3 regions of the Promicromonospora sp. NPDC023805 genome follow, and region 3 is predicted to be linked to each of the others. Evidence: predicted binding sites of a transcription regulator. Region 3 holds the regulator's gene; each other region holds the start of a gene.
The links. Region 3 encodes Rex, which represses fermentation and respiration genes when NADH is low (regulators of the CRP and FNR family bind a similar motif). Its sites were predicted from a motif close to CTTGTGAANNNNTTCACAAG; they were not measured.

Region 1 (9,829 bases), on a different contig from region 3:
GCGATCGCCGCCAGCTTTCTGCTCGGTGGGGTTGCTCAGGGCGCGGTGCCCGTCTCGTTCGCGATCTCCGGCAGCCAGTTCAAGATCGGCGCCGACCAGCTCGTGGGCACCGGCTTCTCGCAGTACGCGGGCGTGGCGACCGCCTCCGACGGTACGGAGCACCCCGCCGCCATCGCGAACATCAAGGACGCGAAGCTCTACAACCTGTGCCAGTCGGTAGTGCAGGACACGCCGCTCGGCAAGGTCGGCCTCCTCATCTCGGCGGGCACCGCCAAGGACAAGCCCGCGCTCGCGACCGATCTGCAGATCGGCATGAACGACCTGTCGGGTACCGCGGTCTTCAAGAACATCCGGATCGGCGTCGACGCCTCCACCGTCAACACGACCAAGAAGGGTGACGCCGGCGACTTCGCCATGGACTCCGACTCGATCGACATCGACGGTCTCCAGCAGGTGTCGTGGAGCACGCAGGCCGCCGTCTTCCAGCTGACGGACCTCAGCCTCAAGATCACGGACGGCACCGAGTGCTTCTAGGTCCGGGTGACGGCCCGGCCGACGCCGGCCGCCCCGGACTTCGCACGAAGCTTGCTGACTGGCGCCGGGACTTCCGTCCCTGGCGCAAGCAGCGGCCGTTCGTCGGGGGTGTGCTGGTAGCGCTCGCTGGTCTCGAGATGCTTCTGTCCGGCCCGATCAAGCTGGACCAGCTCGGGATGAACGTCGTGCTGCAGTTCGGGGTCGAGGGCTCCCAGGCGACGATCCTCCCGCTCGCGCTGATCCTGCTGGGGATCCTGTCGATCGCGCAGCCCGTGCACCGGATCTTCTACGGCGTGATCGCACTGGTGATCTCCGTCTACTCGATCGCAGGAGTGAACCTCGGCGGCTGGGTCGTGGGGTTCCTGCTCGGGGTGATCGGCGGCGTCATCGTCGTGTCCTGGGCGCCTCCGGAGGAGGACGCCGAGGCGGATGCAGAGGCCGACGGCACGGCAGACCCCGCCGAGCCGCGCGCCGCGGACGACGCTCCGGACGCGGACGAGGCAGCGGAGGCGGGGGACGCGAAGGCGGAGGACGACGCACCGGCGGCCGGGCCCGCCCCGGACACGGAGGCGATCCCGCGCGCGGACTCGCTCAGCACAGCGCTGCGCGCACTGTCCCAGAAGTCCGCCGCGGTAGTGGTGGCGGGCGCGATGGCGGTCGGTGGCATGAGCATGCCCGCGTCGACGTCGGACGCCCAGACCAAGCAGGACGACTCGTTCTGGTGCGTGGTCTTCGGTGCGTGTGACGAAGACCCGGCGGACCCGTCGGCCACGCCCACCCCGTCGCCGAGCGGCTCCGACCCGGGCACTTCCGACCCGGGAGACGGCGGGACCGATGACCCGGTCGGCGACGCGGTGGACGACGTCACGGGCGGCGGATCCGGCCCGGCCGACGGCGACACCGGCTCAGGCGACCCGGCTGACGGCGGCACCGGCGCGGGCGACGACAAGCCCGAGTGCGAGGAGCCGACGCAGGACGGCGAGGTGCCGCCCGAGGCGGGGGACAGCGCGCCGTCCGATCCCTGCGGCGAGGTCGACCCGCAGGAGACCATCGAGGAAGCGCTCCATACCGAGCTCGGCACCTGCGTCAAGGTGAGCTTCGGCGGCAAGTACGACCTGAACGTCGACCTGCCGGGCCAGTGCGGGGCCAAGGAGGATGGTTCGGTCTTCTCCGTCCCCGCCGACCTGGAGAGCCGGGACCTGACCATCCCGCTCACCGGCATCAACGGCATCGGCCTGGCGAACGTGCCGGTCAAGGGCGCCGGCGAGCGGCGGGACGCGATCAAGATCTCGGCCGACAAGGTCGTCGTCGACGGCTTCTGGCTCAAGTCGTACGCCTACGACCACGGCACGACGGCGGGCACGGACACCCGGGCGAACTTCGTCTCGCTCGAGGGTGACGCGCACATGTACGTGTCGTCGATCCACGCGAACCTGCCCGACGGCCAGGACCTCCTGGAGGTGGCCACGAAGGTGCTCGAGGGCGCCTCGCTCATCGAGATCCTGCTGACCGCCACGGACGCACGGATGGGTTTCCTCGGCGCGACGTCGAACGTCCAGGTGTGGGACGGCTTCCGCGAGCAGGTCTGGGGCGACAAGACGGACCCGATCGGAAGCGGCCCAACGGCCGGCACCCCCTGATCCGTTGAGTGCTGGATATTTGTCCTCTCGAACCGTTTCGAGAGGACAAATATCCAGCACTCAACGGGCTAAGGGGTCGCGCCCAGGGCGTAGCGCATCGGTTCTAGCTTCGCCTCCGATTCCGCCAGTTCTGCCTGGGGGTCAGACGCCGCTACTATGCCGCAGCCCGCGAAGAGGCGGATGTGGTGCCGGTCCGTCGTCGAGATCTCGGCGGACCGCAGGGCGATGCCCCACTCGCCGTCGCCGTCGGCGCCCACCCAGCCCACCGGCCCGGCGTACCGGGCCCGGTCCAGGCCCTCGATCTCCCGGATGAGGCTGCGCGCGGCGGTGGTCGGCGTACCGCAGACGGCGGCGCTCGGGTGCAGCGCCGCCGCCAGCGAGAGCGACGACGGCCGCAGGCCCGACGCCGGGCTCTGGTCGGTCAGCACGCCCGTCACGTCGGTGGCCAGGTGCATGACGTTCGGCAGGTGCAGCACGAACGGCGCCTCCGGCACGTTCATCGAGGAGCAGAACGGCTCCAGCGCGGCGGCCACGGAACGCACCGCGAACTCGTGCTCCTCCAGGTCCTTCGACGAGCGGGCCAGCTTGGCGGCGTGCAGCAGGTCGGCGTCGGCGGGGACCGCCGGCGAGCCGGGTCCGTGCTCGCGGCTGATGGTGCCCGCCAGCACGCGCGACGCCACCAGACCCTTCTCGCTGCGGACCAGGAGCTCCGGCGTCGCGCCGACCATGCCGTCCACGCTGAACGCCCAGCAGGCGTCGTAAGCGGACGCGAGCCGGCCGAGCAGGTGGCGTGTGTCGACCGGGTGCTCTGCCGTGGCGACGACGTCGCGCGCGAGCACCACCTTCTCCAGCTCGCCGGTCTGGATCCGGGCCACGCCCTCGGCGACCACGGCCGGCCAGTCCGCCGCGCCCACGGCGCCGTCGGCCAGGACCACCTTGCCCGGATCGGTGACGGGCTGGTGCGGGTAGGCGGACAGCAGCTCCTCACCCACGGGCGCGGAGCGGTCGCCCACGAGGGAGATCGTGGTCGTCCAGGCCCGGTCGCCCTTCCGGCCGACGACGACGCGCGGCACGATCAGCACCCCGCTCGCGCGTGTGGGGTCCTCGGACTCGTCGCCCGGGGTGACGTCGTCGAACGCGAAGCTGCCGAACGCGACCAGTCCGCTCCCGGGCAGGGCCACGTCGTCGTGCACGACGGCGCGGTCGAGCACCTGGCGCCAGGCGTCGTCGGCGTCGGCGAAGCGGCCGGGGCCGAACGTCTCGAACCGCAGCGCCTCGCCCCAGCCCACGAGCCCGTCGCCGTGCCGCACCCAGGCGAGCGCGTTGGTGTCGGGGAGGCGGTCGACGAGCGCGGTCGGCGTATCGGGCAGGTCGTCGACCGCGACGGTGCGGACCACGAGCTGGGGACCGCCGGGCGCGCCGCGCGGCGACTCGTCGGACGGGGGCGGCGCATCGGTGACCCAGGTGCCGGACACGGAGAAGCCGGTGGGTGCACCGGGGGTGCGTCCGGCAGGCGAGACGATCATCTTCCTCAGGATAGGTCGGCGGACGGATCGGCCCCACATCCCGTGGGAGACGTCACACAGGGCAGGGTGGGCGGACGGCGGGTTCGGGATGCCGCGGCGCCGTCCGGGGTCGTGAAACGATGGCTGCATGTCCCGCGCAAGCCTGGAAAAGAAGCCGGCCGAGGTCGCGTCGATGTTCGACGGGATCGCCGCCCGCTACGACCTGACCAACGACCTGATCTCCCTGGGTCAGGACCGGCGCTGGCGTCGCCTCACGGTCGACGCGGTCGCCGCGATGCCCGGCGAGCGCGTGCTCGACCTCGCCGCGGGTACCGGGACCAGCAGCGAACCCTTCGCCGCCGACGGCGCGTTCGTGGTCCCGTCCGACTTCTCGATCGGCATGCTGCAGGTCGGCAAGGAGCGTCGGCCGGACCTGCCGTTCGTCGCAGGGGACGCGATGCGGCTGCCGTTCGCCGACGCGTCCTTCGACGCGGTGACCATCAGCTTCGGCCTGCGGAACGTGGCGGACACGGACGTGGCGCTGCGCGAGATGCTGCGCGTCGTCCGGCCCGGTGGTCGCGTGGTGATCTGCGAGTTCTCCACGCCGACGTGGAAGCCGTTCCGGGTGGTCTACCAGGAGTACCTGATGCGCGCGCTGCCCGTGGTGGCGAACCTCGTGACCCGCGAGAAGGGCTCGTACGACTACCTCGCCGAGTCCATCCGCACCTGGCACACCCAGGTCGAGCTGGCCCACCTGATGCTCGAGGCCGGCTGGGAGCACGCGGCCTACCGCAACGTGTCCGGCGGCATCGTCGCGCTGCACCGGGCGGTCCGCCCGGTCTGACCCCCTCTGGGACGCAGTCCGGCACCCCGGCAAAGTAAGGGGAACCTTCCTACACAATCCCCCCTAAGTGTGGCTAGGGTGTCGGTGTTGTGACAGGGTTCACAAGGGCTTGTCACGAAGCCCGGTCGAACCCCGCACGGCGAGGTCAGCAACGACCAGCTGCGGGTTCCCAACGGGGGTGAACGTGCGAACTGCAAGACGCGACGACGCGGATGTCATCGTGGTGGGCGCCGGTCCGGCCGGCTCGTCCACGGCGCACTGGTGCGCGGCCGCGGGTCTCGATGTGCTGCTCCTGGAAAAGGGCGAGTTTCCGCGGGACAAGATCTGCGGCGACGGCCTGACGCCGCGTGCCGTGGCCGAGCTGGTCCGCATGGGCGTCCCCACCCGCGAGGACGACGGCTGGATCCGCAACCGCGGCCTGCGCGTCCACGGCGGTGGCCGCTCCTACGAGCTCGACTGGCCGAGCCTCACGACCTACCCCGGCTACGGCATGGCGAAGTCCCGCATGACGCTGGACCAGACCCTTGCCCAGCATGCGCAGGCGAGCGGCGCCAAGCTCCTGCAGCGCACCAAGGTCACCGGCCCGCTCCGGGACGACGACGGCGGCCGCGTGGTCGGCGTGACCGTCCAGCCGCTCGACACCCGGGGCCGCGCCGAAGGCCCGGTCAAGGAGCTCCGCGCCCCGGTGGTCGTGGCGGCCGACGGCGTCAGCTCACGCTTCTCGCTCGCGATCGGGCGGGAGCGCCGCGACGACCGGCCCATGGGGACCGCCGTCCGCGCCTACTACCGCACGCCGCGCCACGACGACCCGTTCATGGAGTCGCACCTCGAGCTGTGGGACGGCGAGCCGGGCAAGAGCGACCTGCTGCCGGGTTACGGCTGGATCTTCCCGCTCGGCGACGGCACGGTGAACGTGGGCCTCGGCAGCGTGCACTCCACGCCCGCGCGCCAGTCAAAGGCGGGTATCGACTACCGGCGTCTCATGGAGACCTGGCTGGCCAAGAGCGCGCCGGAGGGCTGGGACCTGGTGCACGAGCCGGAGCGCGGCCCGATCCGCGGCGCTGCGCTGCCCATGGGCTACAACCGCGGCCCGCTGTACGCGGACGGTGTGCTCCTGGCCGGCGACTCCGCCGGCATGGTGAGCCCGTTCAACGGCGAGGGCATCGCCTACGGGCTGCAGGCCGGCCGGGTCGCCGCGGAGGCGATCAGCCAGGCGCGCCACAAGAGCACCGACGGGGCCCGCGAGGCCACGCTCGGCACGTACGCGGACCGGATGCGCGACGATCTCGGCGGCTACTACACGTTGGGCCGCTGGTTCGTGCGGCTCATCGAGCACCCGGAGATCATGCGGCTCTGCGTCCGCTACGGGCTGCCCCGCAAGGTGGTCATGCAGTTCACGCTCAAGCTCCTGTCCGACTGCTACGAACCGCAGGGCGGCGACTGGGTGGACCGCGTCATCGCGGGTCTGACCAGGGTGGTACCCCGCTCATGAGCAGCCGCACGCAGCGCATCACGCATCCGAAGGGCAAGTCGTCCACGAAGGGCACAGCATGAACCCCTACGTACCGATCCTGATCCTCATGGCGATCGGCGCCGTCCTGGCGCTCGGTGGTGTCGCCGCGAGCGCGATCATCGGTCCCAAGCGTTACAACCGCGCCAAGCTCGACTCCTACGAGTGCGGCATCGAGCCGACGCCGCACGCTGTGGGCGGCGGGCGGCTGCCGATCAAGTACTACCTGGTGGCGATGACATTCATCGTCTTCGACATCGAGGTGGTCTTCCTCTACCCGTGGGCCGTGGACTTCACGACGCTCGCGACGTTCGGGCTGGTGGCGATGCTGGCGTTCCTGGCGTTGATCACCGTGCCGTTCGTCTACGAGTGGCGCCGTGGCGGTTTCGACTGGGTCTGAGCAGGCTGACGACTTTCATGTGCGGCGCCTGACGGCGTCGTGCAGCGACGCCGGGCGGGTCCCGGCAGCAAGGAGGAGACATGGGTGTCGAGGAAGCGCCGTCAGGTTTCCTGCTGACGACGATCGAGGATCTCGCCGGGTACCTGCGCAAGGCTTCGGTGTGGCCGGTCACGTTCGGCCTGGCCTGCTGCGCCATCGAGATGATGGCGGCGGGTGCGTCGCGGTTCGACCTCTCGCGGTTCGGCATGGAGGTCTTCCGTGCGTCGCCGCGGCAGGCCGACCTGATGATCGTGGCGGGACGCGTGAGCCAGAAGATGGCCCCGGTGGTGCGCCAGGTGTACGACCAGATGAGCGAGCCCAAGTGGGTGCTCTCGATGGGTGTGTGCGCGTCGTCGGGCGGGATGTTCAACAACTACGCGATCGTCCAGGGCGTGGACCACGTGATCCCTGTCGACATCTACCTGCCCGGCTGTCCGCCGCGGCCGGAGATGCTGATCAACGCGATCCTCGGGCTGCACGACCAGATCCAGAAGGCGCCGCTGGGCGTGAACCGCATCGAGGCCGCGCGGGCCGCCGAGGCGGCCGCCATGGAGGCCACGCCGACCTTCGAGATGAAGGGTCTGCTGCGATGAGCGACGTCACGCCCGGCGGCGACCAGAAGGCCGTGGCCGGAAGTGCGGTCCAGCCGCCCGAGGGCGCCGCCACGCTCGAGCTCGTCGAGGTCAAGCGCGGCATGTTCGGCGCGGGCGGTTCCGGCGACACCTCCGGGTACGGCGGCCTGATCACCCCGATCGCGATGCCCGCGGCATCGGCCCGGCCGTACGGGAGCTGGTTCGACCAGGTGGTCGACGTCCTGACCGAGGTGCTGACCGACGCCGGTGTGGCGCCGGAGCAGGCGATCGAGAAGGTCGTCGTGGAACTGCACGGCGCCGCGAGCGCCGACGCCCAGCAGGCGGAGCTGACGATCGACGTCGCCCGCGAGCACATCGTCGCCGTCTGCCAGGCGCTGCGGGACGACCAGGACCTGCGGTTCGAGCTGTCGCTCGGCGTGAGCGGCGTGCACTACCCGCACGACGCCGGCCGGGAGCTGCACGCGGTCTACCACCTGGCCTCGATCACGCACTCGCGCCGCCTGCGGCTCGAGGTCGCCGCACCGGACGACGACCCGCACATCCCGTCGACCACCTCCGTGTACCCGTCCAACGACTGGCACGAGCGCGAGACGTTCGACTTCTTCGGGATCGTCTTCGACGGCCACCCCGCCCTGACCCGCATCGAGATGCCGGACGACTGGGTGGGCCACCCGCAGCGCAAGGACTACCCGCTCGGCGGCATCCCCGTCGAGTACAAGGGGGCCACCGTGCCCCCGCCGGACACGAGGAGGAGCTACTCATGAGCGCTCCCACTGCTGCTCCGCACGCCACCCGGCCGGCGGGCAACGATGACATGTCGTCAACGGTCCGCGCCTTCGAGGCCTATGGCGACGGCGACTGGGACGACATCGCGCGCGAGGCGATCGGCGAGGAGCGGATCGTCGTCAACATGGGTCCGCAGCACCCGTCGACGCACGGTGTGCTGCGCCTGATGCTGGAGATCGACGGCGAGACCGTCACCGAGGCCCGCGCAGGCATCGGCTACCTGCACACGGGCATCGAGAAGAACATGGAGTACCGGACGTGGACGCAGGGCACCACGTTCTGCACCCGCATGGACTACGTGGCGCCCCTGTTCCAGGAGGCCGCGTACTGCCTGGCGGTGGAGAAGCTCCTCGGCATCACCGACGACGTGCCTGAGCGTGCCTCCGTGATCCGCGTGCTGATGATGGAGCTCAACCGGATCGCCTCGCACCTGGTCTGTCTCGGCACCGGCGGCAACGAGATGGGCGCCACCACCGTGATGACCGTCGGGTTCACCGCCCGCGAGGAGATCCTGCGCCTGTTCGAGGCGGTCACCGGTCTGCGCATGAACCACGCGTACATCCGCCCCGGCGGGGTCGCGGTGGACACGCCAGAGGGGTTCACCACCCAGGCCCGCGCGGCCCTGAAGAACGTCCGCGGCTACCTCAAGCAGCTGACCGACCTCATGCTCGCCAACCCGATCTTCAAGGCGCGCCTGACCGACGTCGGCGTCCTGAACCTGACCGGCTGCATGGCGCTCGCGATCACCGGCCCCGTGCTGCGCTCCACCGGACTGCCGTACGACGTCCGCAAGGACAACCCGTACTGCGGCTACGAGACGTACGACTTCGACGTCCCGACCGCGAAGGGCGCCGACTGCTACGACCGCGTGGTGCTCCGCATCGAGGAGTGCTACCAGTCGCTCAAGATCGTCGAGCAGGCCATGGAGCGGCTCGACCGTACGGAGGGCGAGCCGGTGATGGTGGCCGACAAGAAGATCGCCTGGCCCGCCCAGCTCGCCGTCGGCGGCGACGGCCAGGGCAACTCCCTTGAGCACATCAAGAAGATCATGGGCACCTCCATGGAGGCCCTGATCCACCACTTCAAGCTGGTCACCGAGGGCTTCCGCGTCCCCGTCGGCCAGGCCTGGCAGACCGTGGAGCACCCGCGCGGGGAGCTCGGCGTGCACGTCGTGTCCGACGGCGGCACCCGCCCCTACCGCGCGCACTTCCGCGACCCCTCGTTCAACAACCTCCAGGGCGTGTCCGTGATGTGCGAGGGCGGCCAGGTGGCCGACGTCGTCGTCGCCGTCGCCTCCCTGGACCCCGTGCTGGGAGGTGTGGACCGATGACCGCAGAACCCGTGGACACCAGGACCCGCTACGACGCTGCGACCCTGGCCACGCTGACCACCGACGCCACGGCGATCATGGCGCGCTACCCGGACCCCCGCTCGGGCCTGCTGCCGATGCTGCACCTCGTGCAGTCGATCGACGGCTACGTGAGCCGGGACGGCATCCTGTTCTGCGCCGAGATGCTCGGCATCACGGCCGCCGAGGTCTCCGCCGTCGCGACCTTCTACACCCAGTACAAGCGGCACCCCAACGGCACCTACACCGTCGGCGTGTGCACCAACACGCTGTGCGCGGTCATGGGCGGCGACGCGATCTTCGACGAGCTGAGCGAGCACCTCGGCGTCGGCCACGACGAGACCACCGACGACGGCGCGATCACTCTCGAACGCGTCGAGTGCAACGCCGCCTGCGACTACGCGCCCGTCGTGATGGTGAACTGGGAGTTCTTCGACAACCAGACGCCCGAGACGGCGACGGCGCTCGCGGACAAGCTGCGCCTCGGCGAGGACGTCGCCCCCACTCGGGGCGCCGCGTCGGTGTGCTCGTTCAAGCAGATGAGCCGGGTCCTGGCGGGGTTCAACGACGGCCGCGCCGACGAGGGTGTCGGCGCGGGTGCGCCGACTCTTGCCGGACTGCGGATCGCCC
Region 2 (9,829 bases), on a different contig from region 3:
CGCCGTCGACGCTGAGGTGATGCCCGAGCACATGACGGTGAAGCACACCATGAAGGTGAGCAGGTGCACGCCGAACGCCTTGTGCGTGTAGAGCGCGGCGCCTGCCGCACGCGGGTACTTGGTGACCAGCTCGAGGTACGAGAACGCGGTGATCAGCGCGATGACGAACGCGACGATGAACGGAGCCCAGGCCGCACCTCCGACCTGACCAGCCACCTTGCCGGTGAGCGCGTAGATACCGGTACCGAGGATGTCGCCGACGATGAAGAGCAGGAGGAGCTTCGGCCCCATGACGCGCTTGAGCTCTGTGGGCTCCTCGCCGGGGGGCGCGTGCTCCTCGGCAGTTGGCTGGGTCATTCCGGTCACCTCCGTCTGAGGCGGTACTTCCTCGGGCCGCCTCCAAGTGCTGTGGGCAGCGATCGCCCCTGGTCGGTCAAGAGTTCCGTAAGTGAAAGCGCACGGCAACGGACGCGCCGGAACTTCTTGACGCTCTGGCCTGGCGGGTCTATCTTCCGAGTACCGTTTGAACGATTCAACGGTTCAACAGGAGACCTGCGGTCATCGTCGACCGCCCGCACAGCTCGACGGAGAGATATGCCGAACGCCGCACCGACGCTGCGTCTAGAAGGAGTCGCCAAGTCCTTCGGGCCGGTGGCAGCGCTCCGTTCCGGGACCCTGGTGGTCCAGCCGGGCAGCATCCACGCCCTTGTCGGAGAGAACGGCGCGGGCAAGTCCACGCTGGTCAAGATCGTGGGCGGGGTGCACCGCCGGGACGGTGGCACGGTCGAGCTCGACGGCGAGCCCGTCGACTTCGCCGGTCCGGCCGAGGCCAAGGCCGCCGGCGTCGCCGTCATCCATCAGGAGCCCGCGAGCTTCCCTGACCTGACCGTCACGGAGAACATCTTTCTGGGCCGCGAGCCGCTCGGCCGGTTCCGCCGGATCGACCGGCGCGCGATGCGCGAGGGCGCCCGGAACCTGTTCCGGGACCTCGGCGTCGACCTGGATCCCGACCGTCCCGCCGAGGGCCTCTCCATCGCTGACCAGCAGATCGTCGAGATCGCCAAGGCGATCTCCCTGGACGCCCGCCTCCTCGTCATGGACGAGCCGACGGCGGCGCTCAGCGCGGTCGAGGTGCGCCGCCTGTTCGCGGTCGCCCGCGGGCTGCGCGACGCCGGCCGCGCCGTCGTCTTCATCTCGCACCGCCTCGACGAGGTGGCCGACCTCTGCGACACCGTCACCGTCATGCGCGACGGCGAGCACGTCTCCACGGACCCCGTCGCCGACGTCACGCCCGACGAGCTCGTGCGCCGCATGGTGGGCCGCGACGTGGCCGAGCTCTACCCGAAGGTGCCGAGCACTGTCGGTGAGGTCGTGCTGCGGGTGGAGGGTCTGGAGTCGACGGGCACCTTCCACGACGTGTCCTTCGAGGTGCGGGCGGGCGAGATCGTCGGCCTTGCGGGCCTCGTCGGGGCCGGGCGCAGCGAGATCGCTCGCGCCGTGTTCGGCGTCGACCGGTACGACGCCGGCCGGGTCACCGTCGGCGGACGGCCCCTGCGGCAGGGCGACCCGGCGGCGGCCATCGCCGCGGGCCTGGCCCTGGTCCCGGAGGACCGGCGCCTGCAGGGCTTGGTCACCGAGTCGTCGGTGGTGCGCAACGTGTCCGCGGTCGCCAGGAAGCGCCTGGCTCGTCTCGGCATCCTGCTGCCCGACGCCGAGGCGCGGCTCGCGCGCGACTGGTCCGGCCGGCTCGAGGTGAAGGCGGGGGCGCTGGACGCGCTCGCCACCACGATGAGCGGCGGCAACCAGCAGAAGGTGGTCCTGGCGAAGTGGCTGGCCACCGGGCCGAAGGTGCTCATCGTCGACGAGCCCACCCGCGGGATCGACGTCGGTACCAAGGCCGAGGTGCACCGGCTGCTGTCCACCCTGGCCGCCGAGGGGCTGGCCGTCCTGATGATCTCGTCCGAGCTGCCGGAGGTACTGGGTATGGCCGACCGTGTGCTCGTGGTGCGCGAGGGGCGCATCGCCGCCGAGCTGAGCCGCGCGGAGGCGACGCCCGAGGCGGTGATGCGCGCGGCGACACCGGGCGCCTCCCGTAGCGGCGTCGAGACCAGCGGCTCCGAGACCGAGGGGGCGGCATGAGGAACGTCCTGCGCCGCCGCGAGGCGGGCATCGCCCTCGCTCTTCTGGCCGTGATCGGCGTGACCACCGCGATCCAGCCCGGCTTCCTGCTCAGCGCGGGCGGCTGGCGCGACCTGCTGCTCACGCCCGCGATCCTCGTGGTGCTCGCCGTGGGCCAGGCGGTCGTCGTCATCACGCGCAACGTGGACCTCTCCGTCGGGTCGGTGCTGGGCCTCACGGCGTACCTGACCGGCCGGCTGTTCCTGGAGGCGCCGGACCTGCCCATCGTCGTGGTCACGCTCGTCGCGGTCGCGGTCGGGGCGCTGCTCGGCCTGGTCAACGGCTCGATCGTCGCGTTCGCTCGCGTGCCAGCCCTCGTCATCACGCTCGGCACGCTGTACGTCTACCGCGGCGTGACGCTGACCTGGGCCGGCAGCGACCGGATCGACGCCGGTGACATGCCGCGCGCCTTCCTCGGTCTGGGCACGCGGCAGGTGCTGGGCGTGCCGGTGCTGACCATCGTCGCGGCGATCGTGCTGGTCGCCGTGGGCTACTACATGTACACGTCGCGCGGCGGGCGTCAGCTGTACGCCATCGGCTCCGACCCCGACGCGGCGGCGCTCCAGGGCCTGCCTGTCCGACGTCGGCTGCTGTGGGCGTTCGCGGTGAACGGGGCGCTCGCCGGGCTGGCCGGCGTGATGTTCGCCGCCCGCTACGGGACCGTGTCCTCCGGTGCCGGAACCGGCATGGAGCTGCAGGTGGTCGGCGCCGTGGTCGTGGGCGGCGTGGCGATCTTCGGCGGCAGCGGCACGGTCGCGGGCGCCGCCCTCGGCGCGATGCTGCTCCTCACCATCAACCGGGCGCTGCCCGTCGTGGGCATCCCCGACTTCTGGCAGCGTGCAGTGGTCGGCGCGCTCATCATCGGCGCCATAGCGCTGGACCGGGTGCTCGCCAACCGCCGCTCGCGCCGCCTGGCCGCCGAGCGAGATACCGGCCCGAACGACCGTACGGACGGTCGCCAGGGCGACAGTGAGGAGGCGACCGCATGAGAACCCACGCCCGTCCCTGGTGGCAGCGTGCGCTGCTCACCCGCGAGATGCTCACCATCGCGATCCTGGCGGTGGCCTGGATCGTCGCGTCCGCGGTGGTGCAGAACTTCGACGGCCCGCTCACCATCACCTACCTGGTGCTCGACCTCGCCCCCGTGCTGCTCATCGCCCTCCCGATGACGCTCATCATCGCCACCGGGGAGATCGACCTGTCGGTCGCGTCGGTGGTCGGCCTGTCCAGCGTCACGTTCGGGCTGCTCCACCAGGCAGGACTCGGCCTCGGGGCCGCGCTGCTGATCTCGGTGCTGCTCGGCGCGGTGTGCGGCGCGATCAACGGCGCACTGATCGCGTACGCGGGCCTGCCGTCGCTGGCCGTCACCATCGGCTCGCTCGCCCTCTACCGCGGCCTCGCCGTCGGCCTGCTCGGCACGACGGCCGTCACCGGCTTCCCCGAGTCCTGGACCGACGGCGCCACGGCGAAGCTGGGGGAGTCGCCCTACCCGGTCATCACCCTCGGGCTGCTCCTCGTGATCGCCGTCTTCGCCGTGCTGCTGCACGCGACACCGTTCGGCCGGAACGTGCTCGACATCGGCCGCAGCAGCGAGGCCGCCCGGTTCTCCGGCGTCGACGTGAAGCGGACCCTGCTGATCCTGTTCGTGCTGTCCGGGGCGGTCTCGGCGCTCGCGGGCGTCTACTACACGCTGCGCTACGGCAGCGCGCGCGGCGACAACGCGACGGGTATGGAGCTGCAGGTGGTCGCCGCCGTGCTGCTCGGCGGGGTGTCGATCTTCGGCGGGCGCGGCGCGATCCACGGGGTGGTCGCGGGCGTCCTGCTCATCGGGGTGCTCGGCAGCGCGCTGCGCCTGGAGGGCGTGACGGTCAACGTCATCAACATAGTGATCGGCACGGCGCTGGTTGTTTCCGTGGTCGCCCCGCGCATAGCGGGCGGCCTGAGAGTCCGACGGCGGAGCGCCGTCGGGCAGCGAACGTAAGGAGACGGACGATGAAGTTCACATCTGTGCTCGCGGCCGGCACGGCCGCCGTGCTGGCGCTGGGCCTTACCGCATGCGGATCGAGCGATGGCGGGGGTGGCGGGGGTGGCGGTGGTGGCGACGACGCGGTGACGATCACCGTGCTGCCCAAGAACCTGGGCAACCCGTACTTCGAGGCGTCGACGGCGGGCGCCGAGGAGGCGGCGGAGGAGCTCGGCGCCGCGGTCGAGGAGGTCGGCCCGGACGCCGCCTCGCCCGACGCCCAGGTGCCGTTCATCAACACCGCGGCCCAGCAGGGGGTCAGTGCCCTGGTGGTCTCGGCCAACGACCCGACGGCGATCGGCGACGCGCTGGAGGAGGCGCGGTCGGCGGGCACCAAGGTGGTCACGTTCGACTCCGACACCGAGCCGCAGTTCCGGGACCTGTTCGTCAACCAGGCCTCGCCCGAGGGCATCGCCGACAAGCAGCTCGAGCTGGTCGCGGACCAGATCGGCGGCGAGGGCGAGATCGCGATCCTGTCGGCGTCGGCCAACGCGACCAACCAGAACGCGTGGATCGCGCTCATGGAGGAGAAGCTCGCCTCCGACTACCCGGACATCGAGCTGGTCGAGACCGTCTACGGCGACGACGACGACCAGACCTCGTTCGACAAGACCGCCGCGCTGCTGCAGTCGCACCCGGACCTCAAGGGCATCGTCTCGCCCACCACGGTCGGCATCGCCGCCGCGGCCCGCTACGTGTCGACGTCGGAGTACAAGGGCAAGGTCGCGGTGACCGGACTCGGCACCCCCAACCAGATGCGGGAGTACGTCGAGGACGGGACCGTCGAGGCGTTCGCGCTGTGGAACCCGACCGACCTCGGCTACCTGGCGACGCAGGCCGCCGCGGCCCTTGCGGCCGGCGACATCACCGGCGAGGAGGGCGACACCTTCACCGCGGGGCGCCTGGGCGAGTTCACGGTCGGGGCGGACGGCGAGGTGCTGCTCGGCGAGCCGTACGTGTTCGACGAGAGCAACATCGCGGACTTCGACTTCTAGGTCGCGGCGGGTTCGCGTGGTCGGTAGAACGTCAGGTGATCGGCAGCTCGGGCTGCCGATCACCTGACGTTCTACCGACCGAGGAGTCACGGCACCTTGACCGCGCGGCGGCGGCGGTTTAGGGTTCGAGTGAATCGTTTCAAGATGGTGCACGAGGAAGTGCGCGGAGAGGAAGGACGCCATGGCGGCATCCACACGAACCGAGGCGGCCAAGTCCGCGCTCCGGCAGCAGACGATCGAGCTGCCGTCGTGGGCGTTCGGCAACTCGGGGACGCGGTTCAAGGTCTTCGGCCAGCCGGGCGTACCGCGCGATCCGTTCGAGAAGCTGGCCGACGCCGCACAGGTGCACCAGTACACCGGCGTCGCCCCGCGGGTCAGCCTGCACATCCCCTGGGACCTGGTCGACGACTTCGGGGTGCTCGCCCGGCACGCCGAGGACCTGGGCGTGCAGATCGGCATGATCAACTCGAACGTCTTCCAGGACGACGACTTCATGCTGGGCTCCCTCGCCCACCCCGACCCCCGGGTCCGGGCCAAGGCGGTGGACCACCACAAGCAGTGCATCGACGTCATGCGGGCAACGGGGTCCAAGGACCTCAAGGTCTGGCTCTCCGACGGCCTCAACTACCCGGGCCAGGACTCGATCAGCGCCCGGCAGGACCGGATCGCCGAGTCCCTCGCCGAGATCTACGCCGCGCTCGACGACGACCAGCACATGGTGCTCGAGTACAAGTTCTTCGAGCCCGCGTTCTACATCACCGACGTCCCGGACTGGGGAACGTCCCTGCTGCACGTCATGGCCCTGGGCGACCGGGCAAAGGTGGTGCTCGACACCGGCCACCACGCGCCCGGCACCAACATCGAGTTCATCGTGGCGCAGCTCCTGCGCCAGGGCCGCCTCGGCGCCTTCGACTTCAACAGCCGCTTCTACGCCGACGACGACCTCATGGTCGGCGCCGCGGACCCGTTCCAGCTGTTCCGGATCATGCACGAGATCGTTTTAGCCGGCGCCCACGCGCCGGACAGCGGTGTCAACTTCATGCTCGACCAGTGCCACAACATCGAGCCGAAGATCCCGGCCCAGATCCGCTCGGTCATGAACGTCCAGGAGGCGACGGCGAAGGCACTGCTCGTCGACGTCGAGGCGCTCACAGCGGCCCAGCTCTCGGGTGACGTGCTCGGCGCGCACGCCGTGCTCATGGACGCGTACGACACCGACGTCCGCCCGCTCGTCGCCGAGGTGCGCGAGGAGATGGGCCTCGACCCGAACCCCAAGGCGGCCTTCGCGGCCTCCGGGTACGCCGAGAAGGTCGCCGCCGAGCGAGTCGGGGGCGACCAGGCCGGATGGGGCGCGTGAGCGTCACCATCGGGGACCGCCTGCTCGACGGCCCGCACGGTGACCTGCGGGTACGGGTCTACGAGCCGGCGGCCGACGTCGGACGGGTGGCCGGTCTGGTGTGGGCGCACGGTGGTGCCTTCATGTACGGCGACCTCGACATGCCGGAGGCCGACTGGGTCGCGCGGCGGCTCGCCGACGTCGGTGTGGTGGTCGTGAGCGTCGACTACCAGCTCGCGCCAGAGCTCGACTACCGGGACCCGCCCGCCGCTGCGGCACCCGGCGGGGTGCGGTTCCCCGTCGCGTCCGAGGAGGTCACCTTCGCCTACGGCTGGGCGCGGGACGCCGGTCTCGGCGTCGGGCCGGACCGCTGGTCGCTGGGCGGGGCGAGCGCAGGCGGCAACCTGGCGGCCGGCGCGTCGCTGCGTCTGCGCGACGCGGGCGGGCCGCAGCCGCGGTCGATGGTGCTGGCCTACCCGGTGGCGCACTACGAGCTCCCGGCGCCGAGTCCGGACCTCGCCGCGAAGATCGCCGCGCTGCCGCCCGACCGGGACTTCCCGCCCGAGGCGATGCGTGCGATGGGCGCCAACTACCTCGGCAACAGCGACCTGCCGGTCTCCCCGTACGCCCACCCCGGAGGGCAGGACCTGCGCGGGCTGCCGCCCACGTTCGTCGTCACGTCCGACCACGACGCGCTGCGGTCCTCGGGCGAGGCATACTGCGCCGAGCTCGCCGCGGCCGGCGTCGACGTGCTGCTCGTCCGCGAGGACAGCACCTATCACGGCCACCTCAACGAGCCAGGCACCGCCGGCGCGGCACGCAGCATCGCGCGCATCGCGACCTGGCTCACCGCCGACGGCCTCGTCGGCACGCCGCACGAAGCACCGCACTACCGAAAGACGACGCCCCCGCCGGCCGAGCTCGCCGGGACCTCGGTCTCCACAGGCTCGGCCAACGAGGCGGACCCCACCGAAACGGAAGCAGCAGCCCGATGACGAACCAGACTGCCGACGCGACTGACAACCCGACGGTCACCTCGCTCGTCGCCCGCTCGAACCGGCTGGGCGCCGACCCCCGCAACACCAACTACGCGGGCGGCAACACGTCCGCGAAGGGGACCGCCACCGACCCCGTGACGGGCGAGCCCGTCGAGCTGCTGTGGGTCAAGGGCTCGGGCGGTGACCTGGGCACGCTCAAGGCGCAGGGCCTTGCCGTGCTGCGGCTGGACCGGATGCGCGCACTCGTCGATGTGTACCCGGGCCTGGACCGCGAGGACGAGATGGTCGCCGCGTTCGACTACTGCCTCCACGGCAAGGGCGGCGCGGCGCCGTCGATCGACACCGCCATGCACGGCCTGGTCGACGCCGCCCACGTGGACCATCTCCACCCCGACTCGGGCATCGCCGTGGCCGCTGCCGCCGACGGCGAGGCGCTGACCCGCGAGATCTTCGGCTCCGATGTGGTGTGGGTGCCGTGGCGGCGTCCCGGCTTCCAGCTCGGCCTCGACATCGCGGCGATCAAGGCGGAGAACCCGCAGGCCATCGGCTGCGTCCTGGGCGGGCACGGCATCACCGCGTGGGGCGACACCTCGGACGAGGCGGAGGAGCGGTCGCTCGGGATCATCCGCCGTGCCGAGGCGTTCATCGAGGCGCGGACGGCGGCACTCGCTGCCGACGGTACGCATGCGTTCGGCGCCGTCCGCCCCGGCTACGAGCCCCTGCCCGACGCCGAGCGGCGCGCCCGGGCGGCAGCGCTCGCCCCGGTGATCCGCGGCATCGCGTCGGCGGATGCGCCGCAGGTCGGCCACTTCACCGACTCCGACGTCGTGCTGGACTTCCTCGCGCGGGAGCGGCTGCTGCCGCTCGCCGGGCTCGGCACCTCGTGCCCCGACCACTTCCTCCGCACCAAGGTGAAGCCGCTGGTGGTGGACGTGCCGACGTCGGCCACCGTGGAGGAGACGGTTGCCGCCCTGCGCGAGGCGCACACCGCCTACCGGGCGGACTACGCGGCCTACTACGAGCGCGGCGCGGCGACGGCGCGGGCGCGGGGCGAGGAGCCGCCCGCGATGCGCGGCGCCGACCCGGCGATCGTGCTGGTCCCGGGCGTCGGCATGTTCTCGTACGGGCGCAACAAGCAGACGGCGCGCGTGGCCGGCGAGTTCTACGTCAACGCGATCAACGTGATGCGCGGCGCGGAGACGATCTCGACCTACGCGCCCATCGCCGAGGACGAGAAGTTCCGCATCGAGTACTGGGCGCTCGAGGAGGCGAAGCTGCAGCGCATGCCCGCGCCGAAGCCGCTGGCGACGAGGGTTGCCCTGGTGACCGGGGCGGCGTCGGGCATCGGCAAGGCGATCGCGCAGCGGCTCGCCGCCGAGGGCGCCTGCGTGGTAGTCGCTGACCTGGACCTCGCCAAGGCGGCCGACGCCGCGGCCGAGCTGGGCTCGGCGGACGTCGCGATCGGTGTCGCCATGGACGTGTCGTCCGAGGCTGCCGTGCAGGCCGGGATCCGCGAGGCAGTGCTTGCCTTCGGCGGTCTGGACCTCGTGGTGAACAACGCGGGCCTGTCCCTGTCGCGGTCGCTGTTCGACACGACGGTGGCCGACTGGGACCTGCAGCACAACGTCATGGCCAAGGGCTCGTTCCTGGTCTCACGTGAAGCGGCGCGGGTGCTGGTGGACCAGGGGCTCGGCGGCGACATCGTCTACATCTCCTCGAAGAACTCCGTGTTCGCGGGGCCGAACAACATCGCCTACTCCGCGACCAAGGCCGACCAGGCCCACCAGGTGCGGCTGCTCGCCGCCGAGCTGGGTGAGCACGGCATCCGCGTGAACGGCGTGAACCCGGACGGCGTGGTGCGCGGGTCGGGCATCTTCGCGTCCGGCTGGGGCGCCAACCGGGCGGCGGTCTACGGGGTGCCGGAGGAGAAGCTCGGCGAGTTCTACGCGCAGCGCACCCTGCTCAAGCGCGAGGTGCTGCCGGAGAACGTCGCGTCCGCCGTGTTCGCGCTGTGCACGTCGGACTTCTCGCACACGACAGGCCTGCACGTACCCGTCGACGCGGGCGTGTCAGCGGCGTTCCTGCGGTGAGCGCTTCGTCGGCCGAGCCCGCTTCGTCGGTCGAGCCTGTCGAGACCTCCGGCTTCGTCGCGATCGACCTCGGCGCGACCAGCGGCCGGGTGATGCTCGGCGTGGTGGACGACCGGCGGGTCGAGCTCGTCGAGTGCGGGCGGTTCCCCAACGGACCCGTATCCGACGAGCGCGGCGAGCTCCGCTGGGACGTGCGCACGCTGTGGCGC
Region 3 (9,829 bases):
GGATGGTCGGCGAGGTACTCGATGACGCCCGCCGCGTTCTGGTTGCGCTGCGGGAGCACCGACCCGGGCACCGCGGCGACGGCGAGCAGCATGAGCAGCATGAGCGCCACGCGCATCGAGGTGAGCTGGCGCCACATCCAGCGCAGCGTGCCCACCAGACCCAGCGCCGGTGCGTTCGGCCGGCTCGGCTTCTGCTCGCCGGACGCCGGCTCACCCTGCGTGAACTCGTCCGCGATCCCCTCAGGGACGTAGGTGCCGTCCCCACCCGTACGCGTGGCCATCAGATCACCGTCTCGAATCCGCCGATCCAGAGCTGCATGGCACCGGTGAGGCGCGTCCACAGCCCCGTGACCAGCAGCAGCCCGACCAGCACCAGCATCCCGCCGCCGAGCCGCAGCGCCGCGAGGCGGTGCCGGCGCAGGAAGTCCATCATCCGCTCGGAGCTCTGCAGCCCGAGGGCCACCAGCAGGAACGGCACGCCCAGGCCTATGCAGTAGGCGACGCCGAGCAGTGCGCCGCGGCCGGCGGACGCCTCGTCGATCGCGAGGGCCTGCACGGCGCCGAGGGTGGGGCCGATGCAGGGCGTCCAGCCCAGGCCGAACACGATGCCGAGCAGCGGCGCGCCCCAGAGGCCGGCGCGCGGTGTCACGTGGAACCGCGCCTCGCGCTGCAGGAACGGGACCGCGCCGAGGAAGCCGAGGCCGAGCAGGACGACCACCGCGCCGAGCACGCGGGTGATGACGTCCTCCCAGCGCACGAGGTAGCTACCGAGGCCGCCGAACGCCGCGCCGAACGAGACGAACACGACCGTGAAGCCGAGCACGAACAGCGCCACGCCGCCGACGACGCGGGAGCGGGCGGGCTTGACGCGGGTGGCCACGGCCCCGCCGGTTCCGCCGGCCTCGGCGGTCGCGTTCATCGAGGCGGCGGCCATGCCGCTCACGTAACCGATGTACCCGGGCACGAGCGGCAGCACGCACGGCGAGGCGAACGACACGAGCCCAGCCAGCATCGCCACGGGCACCGCCAGCAGCAGCGACCCGCTGAACGCGGTGACCGCGAGCCCGTCGCCGACGGCGGACGCGACAGTGCCGGAAAGCATCAGGCGGCCTCCGCCAGGACGTCGTCGATCAGCGCCTCGAGCGTCGAGCCCTCGGCCTGGCCGATGACCCGCGCTGCCACGTTGCCCTCCTGGTCCAGGATCACCGTGGTCGGTACGGCCTGCAGCGGCACGATGTTGGTCAGCCCCGCGATCACCACGCCGCTGCGGTCCTCGACGCTCGGGTAGGGCACCTCGAAGGTGCGCTGGAACGCCTGGGCGGCGCCGGCGTCGTCCTCGGTGTTGATGCCGAGGAACTGCACGCCGTCCTTCGAACCCGCCAGGTCGACGAGGTCGGGCGCCTCGGCGCGGCACGGGGCGCAGGAGGCGTACCAGGTGTTCACGACCACAACGGAGCCCGCCCAGTCGGCGGTGTCGACGTCCTTGCCCTCGAAGTCGGTGCCCTCGATCGCGACGGGCCCCTTGCGGTCCCCGACGTCGTACGTCTGCACGGACCCGTCGCCGGACACATACCCCTGCCCGACGACGTCGTTCGCGCCGGACTCCTCCGGCGCGCACCCGGCGAGGGCGGCCACCAGGCCGATGACTATGCCGACCGCCACTATCCACTGCACGACCCTGAAGGTCTTTCCGCGCATCATGCTCCGGCGACCTTGCTCGCGCCGTCGTAGAGCTCCGCGGCGGGCTCCGTGTAGTGCAGGCCGACGAACCGGTCGTCCTCGAAGTGCAGGGACGTCAGCGAGGCCAGGTTGCACTGGCGGTGGCGCGGGTCGTGCCAGAGCTGGCGGCCCTCGAACGACCGGCGCGTGAGCCACACCGGGAGCTGGTGGCTGACCAGCACGATCTCGTGGCCCTCCGCTGCCAGGCGCGCGTCCTCGACGGCGCCGCGCATGCGCTCGACCTGCTGCGTGTAGGGCTCACCCCAGGACGGGCGGAACGGGTTCCACATGTACGGCCAGTTGCGCGGGCTCTTGAGCGCGCCCCCGCCGTCGCCGACGGGCAGACCCTGGAACCGGTTGCCTGCCTCGATGATGCGGTCGTCCGTCGCGAGCTCCAGCCCGAAGCCCTGTGCGACAGGGGCGGCGGTCTCCTGCGCGCGTTGCAGCGGGGAGGCCACCACCCGGATCACGTCGTGACCGGTGCTGGTGAGGTGGTCGGCGACGATCTTCGCCATCGCCTGACCACGGTCGGAGAGGCGGTAGCCGGGCAGCCGCCCGTACAGGACACCGTCGGGGTTGTACACCTCGCCGTGACGCAGCAGGTGAACCGTCGTGGAAACCATGGCGCCCAGTCTCGCACCCGACCCTGGGTGCCGGTGACCTCGGGAGTGTGGATTACGTCATCCCGCGCCCGACCTGGTGACCGGCCGGGTCAGTCGCAGTGCGCCGTCAGGCCCTCCTCGGTACCGCCCGAGAGCTTCGAGGACTCGGCCACCTTGGCCATGATCCGGCCCAGCGTCGCGAACTCCTCGGGCTCCAGCGCGTCGACCATGATGCGGCGTACCGCGGCGACGTGGCCGGGCGCCGCCACCTCGAGGGCCGCGCGGCCGGCGTCCGTCATCGTGCAGTTGACACCGCGCCGGTCGCCCTCGGCGGCGCGGCGCTCGACCAGCCCGCGCGACTCCATGCGCGCGACCGTGTGCGTGAGCCGGCTGCGCGACAGCACGAGGCCGTCGGCGAGCGTCGACATCCGCATGGTGAGCTCCGGCGCCTCCGAGAGCTGCACCAGCAGGCTGTACTCGCCGAGGGAGAGGTCGAGGGTGCGGTCGTGGACCGCACCGAGCGCCTCGACGAAGCGTGCGGTGCCTTCGAGGTAGTGCCGCCACGAGCCTTGCTGCTCCTCGGTCAGCCACAGGTCCTGCTGCTCGACCGTCTGCACCGTCATTCCGCCACCGCCTTCGTGCTGACCCGGACACCCTGGGAATACGTTACGGGACCCGCTATGTTGGACCTCATCGTGGGTAGTTGATCTCTAAACTATCCCCCCAAATCGCCGCATCAACAAGGAGTTCTCACTCATGGCCACCCCGCTCCCCGCTGGACTCACCACCGGCACGTACGACATCGACGCGTCCCACACCTCTGCGGCCTTCTCGGTTCGCCACGCGGGCATCGCGAAGGTGCGCGGCACCATCGCCGTCTCCTCGGGCGCCATCACGGTCGGCGAGGACCTCGAGTCGTCGAGCGTCACCGCCGAGCTGGACGCACAGTCGGTCAACACGGGCGACGCCGGTCGCGACGGCCACCTGAAGAGCGCCGACTTCTGGCACGCCGACGAGAACCCCGCCTGGACCTTCTCGTCCACCGCCATCCGCCCCGAGGGCGACGCCTACATCATCTCGGGCGACCTGACCATCAACGGTGTCACCAAGGGCGTCGAGCTGGAGACCGAGTTCACCGGCACCGCCAAGGACCCGTTCGGCAACAACCGCGCCGGCTTCGAGGCCGCCCTCGAGATCAACCGCAAGGAGTTCGGCCTGACCTGGAACGCCTCGCTGGAGACCGGCGGCTTCCTGGTGGGCGACAAGGTGAAGATCACCCTGGACGTCAGCGCGATCGCCAAGGGCTGATTTCGCTCAGCCACCTCGCTCAGACCTAGCCCGTGCCGGCGACGGCACGGGCTATGTCTTTGATGTCAGCGGGGCGCACACGGCAGCATCCGCCCACTATCCGCGCACCGTCAACGACCCACTGTCGCGCCTGCTGCCCCGGCCGTGCGGAGTGCTCCGGCGAACCCGCCCAGGCCCGTCGCCCGGCATCCCAGCTCTCGCCGCTGTTCGGGTAGACGATCACCGGCTTCCCGGTCACGGCACCTGCCGTGACGACCGCCGCCGACACGTCGGACGGCGCACAGCAGTTGACCCCCACCGCCACGACCTCCGGGACGTCCCGGGCGATGGCGAACGCCTCGGCCAGCGGCTGCCCGGCACGCGTGCGGTTGCCGTCGATGCTGTACGTCAGCCACACGGGGATGCCGATCCCGGAGATCACCGTCATCAGCGCTTCCGCCTCGTCCAGGTCCGGGATCGTCTCGAGCGCCAGCACGTCCGGTCCGGCGTCGGCCAGCACTTCCAGACGACGTCGGTGCCACGCCGCCAGCTCGGCGACGCTCAGCCCGTACCGGCCCCGGTACTCCGATCCGTCGGCGAGCGCCGCGCCGTAGGGCCCCACCGACGCCGCCACCCAGCGCTCGCGTCCGTCGTCGGCCACTTCGTCGCGGGCGGCGCGGGCCAGCTCGACGCTGCGCCGCAGCAGCCGCTCGGCGTCGTCCCCACTGATCCCGCGCGCCTCGAACCCGTCGAACGACGCCTGGTAGCTCGCCGTCGTCGCGATCACGGCTCCGGCCCGGAAGAACGCCAGGTGCGCGGCCTTGATCTCGTCGGGGGCGTCGGCCAGCAGCCGCGCCGACCACAGCTCGTCCGACAGGTCGTTCCCGCGTGCTTCCAGCTCGGTCGCCAGGCCGCCGTCGGTGACCAGGATCGTGTCGTTCTGTTCGAGGAATCTCACGAGGCGACCCTAATCTCCGAGCACGCGGCACCTCTCAGGGGTGCACTATCAACCACGTCGCGACGGCCGGCCGCACGCCCGCGTTCCGGATCCGGTGCGGCACGGCACGGCACGGATAGCTGATGGAGTCACCGGCCGCCAGCACCACCTCGTCGTCAGCCAGGTCGGCACTTTGCATCGAGATCGGTCCAGCGCTGGACCGATCTCGATACCAACTGCCGACTTCGACGCAGGCGCCCAGCAAAGTGCCGACTTCGGCCCCGTGCCGGTCACCAGCGCAGAGTCAGAGTGCCGCAGCGCGCGTCGCCGCGTGGAACGCCAGGATCTGCAGCTCGCCGCCGACGTCGACCGAGCGCACGACCACGTCGTCGGGCACCTGGAGCGCGACCGGCGCGAAGCTGAGGATCTCGCGGACGCCCGTGGCCACGACGGCGTCGGCCACGTCCTGGGCCACGTGACCCGGCAGCGCGAGCACGACCATGCTGACCCGCTCGCGCTGGATGATCTGCGCGACGTCGCGGACGTGCTCCACGGTCACGCCGGCCACGCGGGTGCCCACGACGTCGGGCGACGCGTCGAGCAGCGCCACCACCTGGAAGCCACGCGTCGTGTAGCCGGAGTAGTTCGCGAGGGCGTGCCCGAGGTTACCGATGCCGACTATCGCCAGCCGGTGCTCCGTCTCGAGCCCCAGGGCGACAGTGATGTAGGAGGCGAGCGACTCGACGTCGTACCCGACGCCGCGCGTGCCGAACGAACCCAGGTAGGACAGGTCCTTGCGCAGCTGCGCCGAGCTCACGCCCGAACGCTCGGCGAGCTCCGTCGACGAGGTGAGGGACACCCCCTCGGCCGCGAGGTCCCGCAGGGCGCGCAGGTAGTACGGCAGCCTCCCTACGGTTGCTGCCGGAACTGTCCCGTCACTGAGTTCGACCACGTGCTGCTCCCCTCCCCGCGACCACTGTGTCGCGGGCGTACGCACACACTGCCGGGACGATCATGCCAGGAGGCGGGCCAGGCGCGCACCGTCCACGCGCCAGAAACCTTGCTGGACCCCGTCCACCTCGACCACGGGGACATAGTCCCCGTACTTCTCCCGCAGTGCGGGCGCGCTGTCGATGTCGACCTCGCGCCATCGGGCTCCTGCGCCCTCGCACACCCGCACCACCACGGCGCGTGCGTCTTCGCACAGATGGCACGCCTCGCGTGTGTACAGGACTACCCGGGCATCGGCAGGACTTGTCACGACCCGAGGTTACGTCACGCGCGGGGCCGAACGGTCCGTGGCCGGCAGCCGTGTGTCCGCCCACCGCACGCCCCAGGCCAGGACCAGGAAGACGACGGCGACGAGGGTGGCGTTGGTCAGCGCGGCGCCGTAGCCGAGCACGGTGACGTCGAGGAAGGGGTACGGGTACCAGTCCGTGGCGGCTCCCCTGATGAAGGTGTAGACGAGCCACGCGATCGGGTAGACGACCGACCACCACACCGTCCGCACGCTCACGCGGGGCCTGGGTCCTACCCACAGCCAGACGATGACGGCGAGGAGCGGCGCGAGCACGTGCAGCATCACGTTCGCCACGGCGCCCGACGGCGTCAGCGTCACCAGGCCGCGCAGCACCGTGTTGTAGACGATCCCGGTGACCGCGATGCACAGCAGCCCGTCGAGCCGCAGGACCCGGAAGAACGGCCCGTCGCGCCGCGGGTCCAGCGCCAGCGCCAGCGAGACGCCGCCGATCAGCAGGTTCGACTCGATGGTGAAGTAGCTGAAGAGCCGGACGATGCGCTCGGCGTGCGTTGGCGCGATACCCGGGCCGCTGACGATCGCGGTGACGAGCTCGATCGTGAAGCCGCCGAGGGCGAGCGCGGCCACCAGCAGGTGGAGGACGCGCGCGAGGGTGGCCCGGTCCGGCCCGCTGATCTCTTGGCTCACGCCCCGGTTCTATCACCGGCCGTCGCCGCCTGCCCGGTGTGACCTGCACTACGTGGCGCGCGGATAGAGTGGCCTCCATGCCGTCGACGCACCCCTCGTCCGCCACCGCGGCGTTCTTCGACGTCGACAACACGATCATCCGCGGTGCGAGCGCTTTTCACCTGGCCAAGTCCGCGTACCAGCGCAAGTTCTTCGGCACGCGGGACATCCTCAGGTTCGCCATGATCCAGGCGCGCTATCTGGTGTGGGGTGAGAACAAGGAAGAGATCGACAAGGTACGCAACCGCGCCCTGTCGCTGATCGCGGGCCGCAGCGTCGCGGAGATCGCCACCCTCGGCGAAGAGGTGTGGGACGCCGTCCTGTCGCTGCGGATCTATCCGGGCACGCGCCGCCTGCTCGACGAGCACATCGCGGCGGGCCACCAGGTCTGGCTCATCACGGCCACGCCCGTGGAGATCGCACAGCTCATCGCGCGCCGGCTCGGCGCGACGGGTGCGCTCGGCACCATCGCGGAGCACAAGGACGGGTTCTACACGGGCCGGCTCAACGGCGACCTGATGCACGGCCAGGCCAAGGCCGCGGCCATCGTCGAGCTCGCGAACATCAACGAGATCGACCTCGACGAGAGCTACGCGTACGGGGACTCGCTGAACGACCTGCCGATGATGGGCGCCGTGGGCCACCCCTGCCCGATCAACCCCGACCTGCGGCTGCGCCGGCACGCGCAGGAGGTGGGCTGGCCCATCCGGGAGTTCCGCGGTCGGTCGCAGCGCGCGGCGGGGCGCAGCGTACGGACCGCGTCATGGGCCGGCGCCGCGTGGGTGCTGGGCCTGGTGCTGCGGGCAGCGCGCCGCCGCCTCCGCGGGCAGTAGCGGCGCACGGCCGCCGCCCTCTCCTTCGAGGTCAACGTCACTCCGCTCTGAATCGTTTCAGAGCGGAGCAGGTTAGACCTCGAAGGAGAGGGACCGAACCACACGCGGACACGAAGAAGGCCCGGCCCACTAAGGGGCCGGGCCTGCTCGTCACGCGCCCGAGGGCGCGAGCGTCACTTCTTGTTGCGGCGCTGGTGGCGCGTCTTACGAAGCAGCTTGCGGTGCTTCTTCTTCGCCATACGCTTGCGGCGCTTCTTGATGACGGAGCCCATAGGTCCTCGCAATGTTCGATCGGTCGGCGGCAGCCCGACGACGGGCCGCTCAGCGAAATGGTCCACGGTTGGTCCGGGACAGTGACGCCAGAGAGTGACGATGGCCGACCAACACGAAAGGGAGTCCGCTCCCTAGGCTACCTGGTCTGACGCGAGGCCCGTAATCGGGGGCGGTGTGAGGTGCGCCGAACCCGTCCAGGGGCCGAAATCACGGCCGCGCGGCGAACCGTTCGAGGAGGTCCGCGTGGCCGGAGCAGACCAGCAGGTCGTTGGCAGAGATCCGCGTCTCCGGCGTCGCGTAGACGAAGTCGACACCCGGCGACTTCACACCGATCACCGTGATGCCGTACCGCTTGCGGATGTTGGACTGCGCGAGCGTGAAGCCCTGCGCCTCCTTGGGCGGGCGCATCTTCACGATGGTGAAGCCGTCCTCGACCTCGATGTAGTCGAGCAGCTTGCCGCTCACGAGGTGGGCAACGCGCGAACCGGCGTCGGCCTCCGGGAAGACGACGTGGTGGGCGCCGATCCGGGTCAGGATGCGGCCGTGCTCCGCCGAGATCGCCTTGGCCCAGATCTGGGGCGTGCCGAGGTCCACCAGGTTGCCCGTGATCAGCACGGACGCCTCGAGCGACGAGCCGACGCCGACCACTGCCACACCGAAGTCCTTGGCGCCGAGCTGTTCCAGCGCCTCCGGGTTGGACGCGTCGGCCTCCACCAGCGGCAGCCGCCCGGACCACTGGGCCACCAGGATCGGGTCCTGCTCGACGGCGAGCACGTCCTGGCCGAGCCGGTCCAGGGTCGCGCCGATCGACGACCCGAACCGCCCCAGTCCGATCACGAGTACACCCGCATCCCGCTCGGGCTTCTTCTCCGGCACGGTATTCCTCTCTAGCCACTTGTCAGACGTACAGGTCACCCTAGTGACCTGTACGTCTGACACTCTCGTCAGCTACCCGATGATGGGTCGTTCCTCGGGGAAGCGTACGATGCGTCGCCGGTCGCGTAGCGCAAGCACCGCGACCACCGTGACCGCGCCGGTGCGCCCCACGAACATGAGCAGAGCCAGCACGTATTTTCCGGCGTCGGGCAGGTCGAACGTGATGCCTGTGGACAGGCCGACGGTCGCGAACGCCGAGAGCACCTCGAACAGCACCTGCGACAGCGGCAGGTCCGTGACCTCCAGCAGCGCGATGCACGAGACGAGGACGATGCTCGCCCCCGTGAACACCACCGCGATGGACAGCCGCAGGACGTCCCGCGGGATGCGGCGGCCGAACGCCTCGATGTCGCGGTCGCCGCGCGCCTCGGCGACGATCGCCAGCAGCATGACGGCGAGCGTGGTCACCTTGATACCGCCGGCGGTCGACGCCGACCCACCGCCCACGAACATCAGTGCGTCCTGGATGAGCCAGCTCGACTCCGTCATGGCGCCGACGTCGACCGTGCTGAACCCGCCCGAGCGCGGCATGATGCCGGCGAAGAGGGCGGCCAGCAGCTTCTGCCCGAGGGTCAGGGGCCCGAACGTGGCCGGGTTGGTCCACTCCAGCACGAGCAGCAGCAGCGCGCCCACGACGAGCAGCGCGCCGCTCGTCACGAGCGTGAGCTTGCTGTGCAGGGAGAGCCGCTTGGTCCAGTTGTGCCAGCGCTGGCCCGGCCGGGGCAGCGCGCGCTGGATGTTGAGGATCACCGGGAAGCCGAGCGCACCGATGAACACGCCGAGAGCGATCGGCAGCAGGAGCGCCCAGTCGCCGACGTGCGGCATCAGGCCCTCGGTGGTGGGCACGAAGCCCGCGTTGTTGAACGCGGAGATCCCGTAGAAGAGCGCGTGCCAGGCGGCGGTGCCGACGTTCTCCTCGATGACGACCAGCCGGGGGAAGATCAGCAGGGCGATCGACAGCTCGAGCGTGGTGGCGGTGATGATGATGACCCGGATCAGCGAGCCGACGTCGCCCAGCCGGCTCGTCTTGGTCTCCGACGCCGTGAGCAGCTTCTGGGTCAGCCCGATCTTGCGCGACACGATCATGCCGAGCAGGGAGGCGACGGTCATGATGCCGAAGCCGCCCACCTTGATGCCCGCGAGGATGACGATCTGCCCGTACAGGGACCAGTAGGTGGCGGTGTCCTGGACCACGAGCCCTGTCACGCACACGGCGGAGACCGCCGTGAACAGGGCGTCGACCAGGCGAGCACCCTCG

Region 1: a site for Rex is predicted at 4,610-4,629, ahead of AB0F70_RS24235 (geranylgeranyl reductase family protein). Genes of this name have one in related genera too.
Region 2: a site for Rex is predicted at 5,323-5,342, ahead of rhaI (L-rhamnose isomerase). Genes of this name have one in related genera too.

The regions. Positions count from the first base shown of each region.
Region 1 is NZ_JBFAAH010000032.1:51,715-61,543, reverse strand. It holds gene AB0F70_RS24255 (DUF6230 family protein) at 1-534, shown strand, start outside; gene AB0F70_RS24250 (DUF6114 domain-containing protein) at 525-2,174, shown strand; gene AB0F70_RS24245 (isochorismate synthase) at 2,243-3,700, opposite strand; gene AB0F70_RS24240 (demethylmenaquinone methyltransferase) at 3,828-4,523, shown strand; gene AB0F70_RS24235 (geranylgeranyl reductase family protein) at 4,708-6,015, shown strand; gene AB0F70_RS24230 (NADH-quinone oxidoreductase subunit A) at 6,074-6,433, shown strand; gene AB0F70_RS24225 (NADH-quinone oxidoreductase subunit B family protein) at 6,514-7,065, shown strand; gene AB0F70_RS24220 (NADH-quinone oxidoreductase subunit C) at 7,062-7,829, shown strand; gene AB0F70_RS24215 (NADH-quinone oxidoreductase subunit D) at 7,826-9,181, shown strand; gene nuoE (NADH-quinone oxidoreductase subunit NuoE) at 9,178-9,829, shown strand, end outside.
Region 2 is NZ_JBFAAH010000018.1:4,764-14,592, reverse strand. It holds gene AB0F70_RS17780 (APC family permease) at 1-357, opposite strand, end outside; gene AB0F70_RS17775 (sugar ABC transporter ATP-binding protein) at 595-2,139, shown strand; gene AB0F70_RS17770 (ABC transporter permease) at 2,136-3,167, shown strand; gene AB0F70_RS17765 (ABC transporter permease) at 3,164-4,159, shown strand; gene rhaS (rhamnose ABC transporter substrate-binding protein) at 4,171-5,196, shown strand; gene rhaI (L-rhamnose isomerase) at 5,378-6,553, shown strand; gene AB0F70_RS17750 (alpha/beta hydrolase fold domain-containing protein) at 6,550-7,527, shown strand; gene AB0F70_RS17745 (bifunctional aldolase/short-chain dehydrogenase) at 7,524-9,620, shown strand; gene AB0F70_RS17740 (rhamnulokinase family protein) at 9,617-9,829, shown strand, end outside.
Region 3 is NZ_JBFAAH010000053.1:3,803-13,631, reverse strand. It holds gene AB0F70_RS27265 (cytochrome c biogenesis protein ResB) at 1-281, opposite strand, end outside; gene AB0F70_RS27260 (cytochrome c biogenesis protein CcdA) at 281-1,102, opposite strand; gene AB0F70_RS27255 (TlpA disulfide reductase family protein) at 1,102-1,698, opposite strand; gene AB0F70_RS27250 (histidine phosphatase family protein) at 1,698-2,342, opposite strand; gene AB0F70_RS27245 (MarR family transcriptional regulator) at 2,432-2,944, opposite strand; gene AB0F70_RS27240 (YceI family protein) at 3,078-3,629, shown strand; gene mmuM (homocysteine S-methyltransferase) at 3,655-4,566, opposite strand; gene AB0F70_RS27230 (cupin domain-containing protein) at 4,601-4,744, opposite strand; gene AB0F70_RS27225 (redox-sensing transcriptional repressor Rex) at 4,850-5,497, opposite strand; gene AB0F70_RS27220 (glutaredoxin family protein) at 5,558-5,806, opposite strand; gene AB0F70_RS27215 (Pr6Pr family membrane protein) at 5,816-6,490, opposite strand; gene AB0F70_RS27210 (HAD-IB family hydrolase) at 6,568-7,362, shown strand; gene AB0F70_RS27205 (AURKAIP1/COX24 domain-containing protein) at 7,536-7,634, opposite strand; gene AB0F70_RS27200 (TrkA family potassium uptake protein) at 7,843-8,511, opposite strand; gene AB0F70_RS27195 (potassium transporter TrkG) at 8,584-9,829, opposite strand, start outside.